One region of the Exiguobacterium sp. s46 genome, then DNA from elsewhere that is predicted to be linked to it. Evidence: predicted binding sites of a transcription regulator. Region 1 holds the regulator's gene; the other holds the start of a gene.

Region 1 (3,191 bases):
GAATGTCCCGATGATCTCAGAAATCAAGTTCGACGGCGTATGACGAATCGCTGGACCTGTTGCGAACACACCGAGTTTTGCAGCTTGATCATCAGTCGCTTCAAAATGTTTCATGTAATGAAGCCAAACGAGAATGGCGCCGATGAAAGCTCCGACAAGTTGTCCGGCAATGTAGATCGGAACGTCTGCCCACGGTAGGTCAGAGTTCAAAGCAAGTGCGATCGTCAATGCGGGGTTCAAGTGTGCTCCACTTTCAGCAGCTACGAATGCTCCTGTCATGACGGCAAGACCCCAAGCGAACGTGATGACGATCCATCCGCTGTTTTCCGATTTCGTCTTTTTCAAGACGACACCGGCGACGACTCCATCCCCGAGCAGGATGAGGATCATCGTACCGATCATTTCCAATACAAAGTTATTCATGCAAAAACCCTCCCTTTGGATTAAAGCAGATAATGGCCTTTCTACTTTAAATTACTCCGATTTGAGAACGTTTTCAATACATATAATTGAAATATAGGAATGGAAATTTTTTATTTTGATGTTTAAAGATACGTAAAAGTGGATAAGAAAACACCTCTTACTGCCTGCAAGCAAGCAAAAGAGGTGTTACCGACGACGTTTTTTTCTTTTTTTAGGTCGAAACCAACTGCTGGAATAATCTAGTAGGATATGAATCGTGCTGGCTACGATGATGCCAATAACAAAAGCTGGCAGGGAAGCGAACCACGAATCAATCGTAGCAGAATCAAGAACCTGAAAATATAGACTTAAAAATAGTAGCGGAATCAGAATCGCAGCACTATAAAGAAGCCGAATGATGTCTCCGATGATCAGTCCATGCGACCAGATCGATCGGTGAGGCATGATCTTGACATACGGCATCCACAAGACTCGAAATGGTCCAAAGCGATAATAAGGTTCTGACTTTAAATCGAGGTCGGGTGACAACCAAAGGGTACCGACAGCGATACCGATGGCGGTTGGTAACCAATCGGTTTGTTGCGTTGCGACCGAATACGCAACGTAACCCGTCAGTGCGACGGTATTGACGGTATCATGTACATTTCCTGAAGGCATGAAAAAAGACCAGTCGTAACTGGTCCCTCCGTCAATGAATCGTCCGATACACGCCGATTACCTTACCAAGAATGGAGACATTATCGAAATACATCGGATCCATCGAGTCATTTTCTGGTTGTAAACGTACCTGTTGATCTTCTAAGAAGAACCGTTTCACCGTCGCTTCGCTATCTTCGGTCATAGCTACGACGATTTCTCCGTTTTCTGCTGTGTTTTGTTGGCGCACGATGACACGATCGCCGTCAAGAATACCTGCATTAATCATCGATTCACCATCGATCGTCAACATGAAGACCGTTTCGTTTCCTACATAATGTGCAGGGAGCGGGAACTGTTCTTCGATATTTTCAATCGCTGTAATCGGAAGACCCGCTGTGACTTTCCCGATGACGGGAACATGGACGATGGCTTCCGTGATTTCTTCAGGCTTATCAAGCAATATCTCAATCGCACGTGGTTTCGTCGGGTCACGGCGAATCATTCCCCGTTTCTCGAGTCGATCCAAATGACCGTGTACCGTCGAGCTAGACGCGAGTCCGACTGCTTCTCCGATTTCACGAACTGATGGTGGATACCCCTTCAGTTTCACTTCAGAGACGATGTAGTCGAGAATCTCTTGTTGGCGCTTAGACATTTTCCGCATACGAATTGCCACCTCTTTCTGGATTGAAGTTTGAAATGTAAGAATATATGTTTCTAGATTCACTATAACATAGAACAAATGAGCGTACAAACAATTGTTCGACATTTTGTGTTGACCGAACACGGGTTCTGTGTTTATTATGAGTTATGCGAACAATTGTTCCGCGAACATTTATTCTAACTCATTCATTTCATATTTGGAGGGATTCATGATGATTCATACGATTCGTACTCATGCTTTTTCAATTCTCTTCTATGCATTAAGTATTGCCTTCGTGATCTTTTTACTCACACCGCGCCCGGATGAAAAAGTGGCGCAACTAATGACTGCTTCCGTTACGGTCGATGAGAACGCTACAGTTGAACAAATCGCTGAAGTCTACAATGACGGTTCGATGTCAGATGAAGAATACGTCAACTGGTTGATTAAAAATAATGATGTCGAGACAAAACACGTCATCTCAAAAAGCAAAATCGTTGTACCAATCGCACAACAATGACAAAATGGAAAAGTTGTGAAAGAACGAACAGGGATGTGAGGTACGATGAAGGTCGTGATTTATTGTCGGGTGTCGACCGAAAAAGAAGCACAAGATAGTTCGATTGAACGCCAACGGATGGAACTTTCGAAGGTTGCGTCTCAAAAGGGTTTTGATGTCGTGGATGTCGTCTCTGAAAAAGAGAGTGGATATGACGTCGATCGGGAAGGGATGCTGACGGTTCTTGATCATGTGACACGTGATGCGGTAGATGCGGTCCTCGTAACGGATGACACACGGATTGGTCGAGGGAATGCGAAAATCGCTATTTTGCACACGTTTAAGAAGCACGGTGTTCGGTTGATGACACTTGATTCCGATGGAGAATACCAACTTGCTGATGCAGAAGCGATGGTCCTTGAGATCGTCTCACTCGTGGAAGAATATCAACGGAAACTGCATAATGCAAAAATCGCGCGCGGCATGCGGCGAGCGGTCGAACAAGGCTTTCGCCCGGAACGAAATCTGAATCGCCAAGGAGAGAACGCCGGGCGTAGCCGAAAGGACGTACCGATCGAAGAAATCGTACGTCTCCGTGAACTCGGACTGACGTTTTCAGATATCGCCATTACGCTTCGCGGGATGGGACATGATATTTCAAAGGCAACGGTCAATCGTCGATACCTTGAATACCGCGAATTGACGCCTAGCCCGGAATGAGAAGCAAGTAACCCGTCGACTGACGCGGTTAACTTGCTTTTTTTAGTAAGCTCTTTTACAGTAAGAATACAATTGAACTACTCAAGTTTGAGTCGTACAGAAAGAGGGATTCCATGTTATCACAAGAACAATTAGATCGAATCAACGCATTAGCGAATAAATCAAAAGTCGAGCCGTTATCAGAAGCAGAAGCGGCAGAGCAAAAAGAGTTACGTGCAGCGTATCTCGCAGCATTCCGTGGATCGTTCAAAAACCAACTCATGGGCA
Region 2 (3,191 bases), on a different contig from region 1:
GCAACACTCGCCGACTGGACGCTTGCGTTAGCGACACTCGCCAAGTTGACGCCGCATTCGACGTCAGAGTTCGCCGTTCGCCGTTTTCTACTTGCTGATCAGGAACTCTATCTTGAGCAGGCATTCAAATGGACCACATCAGACGATGAACATGTCCGGCGCTTAGCGTCTGAAGGGACACGACCGCGTTTACCATGGGGACAAGCGATCCCGCGTCTGATTGCTGATCCGCGTCCAGCGTTACCGATCCTTGACGCCTTATTACAGGATCCGTCACTTTACGTCCGAAAAAGTGTCGCCAATCACTTGAATGATATTTCAAAAACGCATCCGGAATACTTGATCGAACGAATTGGACGTCACTTAGGAACAGATCCGAACACGGACTGGATTTTGCGTCACGCCTCCCGGACGTTACTGAAGCGCGGAAACCCAGACGTGTTGCAATTATTCGGACACGTTACGCAAGGCGAGGTTGCGGTTACGGACTTGGTCGTCTCACCAGTGACTATTGGTCAAGAGTTACAGTTTTCGTTTCAAGTAAACAGTTCCGTCGAGCAACGTCTGCGTCTTGAATACGCGATCGATTACGTCAAACAACGTGGAACGAGTCGGAAGGTGTTTCAACTGCGGGAGCGGGAAGTTAAAGGTGTCTTACAAGTTGAACGACGCCAATCGTTTCGGAACATGACGACGCGTGTCCATTATCCTGGTACACATACATTAACGATTTTAATTAACGGAGAGATTTACGCGACAGCAACGTTTGAGGTCGAGGAGGAGAGCTGAATGCAAGGACGACATCCGGATTTTACGACGTCACGATTGTTTGTCGAAGCAACGGATGAAGAATCGGGTTGCAAGTGGACGCTGCATGCGTTGCGTGAGAAAACGATTGTCGGGACGATTACCTTCACATGGAATGCATCGACCGGAAACTTACGTTATACGACGACTGATGAGGATGATCAGCGCGGGTACATCACAGAAGCGTTGACGTCGATTTTGTCGTATCTCGCACGGACGTTATTACTGACGCGTATTTACGGCGAAGCGGGCAGTGCGGCGGTCTGGCGTCGGAACGGATTCCAGTTGCAGGCGAATCGATATGAACGCAAACTCTATCATTAAAAAAGCCCCGCCTGCTGAGCAGGACGGGGCTTGTTTGTGATTAGACCGTTGTTTTGGACCAGTTGAAATGGTCGCAAATCGCTTCCGCACTTTCACGTGCGCTTAACGGTTCCGTATCGAGGAAGAGGTAGTTGACGTCCGGCAATTCGCCTGGCAATGAACGTGTTCGGTAACCGTCCGCCGTTTCGCGTAAGTCTTGTTCAGAAGCAGCGAGGTCACGCTTCGTTACTTTGTGCGTCAATCGGTTTTCAGTCGTGTTTCGGTGCAGGCGAGTTGCGACCGGCGCATCCAGTTCAACGATATAGACGTCAGCACCTGCTTGTTCGAATAACTCAACTGTCTCTTCGATGAACTCAAGACCACCGCCTTCGACGCCGAATAGACAGAGGAACGTAAACAGGACACCTTCGAGCGAGCTGTTCGCCATTTCCTTGAACATCTCGCGCCGGATCGTATCTTTTAGGCGATGGTGTGCAGGTTCAGAGAAATCAAAATAAGGCAATAACAGATCGATTGTCTGGTGGTTATGGAAAACTTTCATCTCCGTCAACCGTTCGATTTCCTGACCGATCGTCATCTTTCCGACCGCTTGCGGACCAAGTAACAAGACAAATTTCATAGACGAACCTCATTTCCTTTTTCTGCTAAGAATAGCATATTCCGACGAGTGACATCACTAGAACGTTTGTTCGTAATTTGATATAATTCAAGTATGAAGTCCCGTCGTGTCCTTGTCTGAAGGAGGACAACCATGCAAGAACAATGGAAAGCCGTCATCGGCTATGTAGGTATATATGAAGTCTCATCACTTGGTCGCGTAAGGTCGCTCGACCGGACGATCGTGACATGTCGCGGTGTCCAGCAACGACGAAAAGGTGTCTTGCTCCGTCCACGGCTCAATCGGGAAGGATACCGCAAAGTCACGCTCTACCAACGTGGTCGAGGAGAGCGGGTGCAGGTCGGATTGCTTGTCGCACAAGCCTTTCTGACGACAGATGTCATGGAAGCGCGACTCGTCCGGCGCAACGGCAAACGGGCTGACGATCAGTTGTCGAACTTAGAGGTTCTGCCTTCGATCGATCAGCAGTATACTGAACTACTTGGTGAGTTTGATCTCTTGTTAGGTCAACATGTGACGCTGTCACCTTTTCAGATTCGAACGATTCGCGCGCAGTACGAAAAAGGGAAAACAACCCGTCAATTGGCAGAGCAGTATCAGGTGACGGAGAACCGGATTCGCAACATCATCGATAAGAAGGAAGCGAAATTTATTAGCTAACTAAAAGTACCGGATATCAAATGAGATATCCGGTACTTTTAGTTAGATTTTTGATTTGCGATATCCAGCACTTACAGCTGCACCTTCTGTACAAAAAACTTGTTCAGGGTCCGTTTTACTATAAAACCTTTGATTAGGAAGGTGATATATTTTCTCACCTGAACTAGAGATATTACCCCGAATATTTAAGCAAGTCTTAGCTTTAGTGTCAGCTTCTGCCTTAGCTTTAGCGTCAGCTTCTGCCTTAGCTTTAGCGTCAGCTTCTGCCTTGGCTTTAGTGTCAGCTTCTGCCTTAGCTTTAGCATCATTTTTTTCTTCAGTGTTATTTTTATGATCATCAGAGTCCAAGTCTTTAGTAGATTGATGACTCTTTGTATTATTGTCTTTATCGTCAGAGTCATCTTCTCCAAAAATAGCGCCACAAGCGCCTAAGAAAATTAAAATAATGAAGATGAGACAACCACAGCCACAACAGCCGCCTTTTTTCTTTTTCTTTTCTTCCATTGATTCATTAACCCCTTAAATATAAAATTACCTACCAAAAAACATTTTATTTCATATTAAATGATAAGTAAATATTGTAATTTAAAGATTAATACTAGGAAAAATGTAAAAAATTAATTTTTTATAGTTTGTTGCAACGAACTGATCCGCGACTCGAGTACAGCACTATGTGTCTTCAATTCTGTTTGCTGAATGACGTGGTGCTGCATCTGTTCCCCGAGCACCTGGCTGTAGGATGAGAGCTCTGACATCAACTGTTGAACCGACTGTAGATGTT

What was found. The regulator LexA, encoded in region 1, represses DNA repair genes until DNA is damaged. The targets are predictions, from matches to a motif close to CGAACATATGTTCG.
Region 2: the regulator LexA is predicted to act here: its motif matches at 1,810-1,823, upstream of KNQ08_RS12460 (NUMOD4 domain-containing protein).

The regions. Positions count from the first base shown of each region.
Region 1 covers NZ_JACSMY010000001.1:434,738-437,928, forward strand. Annotated here, with positions in the region: gene KNQ08_RS02215 (MIP/aquaporin family protein) at 1-423, opposite strand, end outside; gene KNQ08_RS02220 (metal-binding protein) at 610-1,080, opposite strand; gene lexA (transcriptional repressor LexA) at 1,112-1,726, opposite strand; gene yneA (cell division suppressor protein YneA) at 1,938-2,225, shown strand; gene KNQ08_RS02235 (YneB family resolvase-like protein) at 2,271-2,924, shown strand; gene KNQ08_RS02240 (DUF896 domain-containing protein) at 3,038-3,191, shown strand, end outside.
Region 2 covers NZ_JACSMY010000002.1:169,825-173,015, forward strand. Annotated here, with positions in the region: gene KNQ08_RS12445 (DNA alkylation repair protein) at 1-789, shown strand, start outside; gene KNQ08_RS12450 (GNAT family N-acetyltransferase) at 790-1,131, shown strand; gene KNQ08_RS12455 (AAA family ATPase) at 1,172-1,750, opposite strand; gene KNQ08_RS12460 (NUMOD4 domain-containing protein) at 1,883-2,410, shown strand; gene KNQ08_RS12465 (sunset domain-containing protein) at 2,453-2,914, opposite strand; gene KNQ08_RS12470 (methyl-accepting chemotaxis protein) at 3,028-3,191, opposite strand, start outside.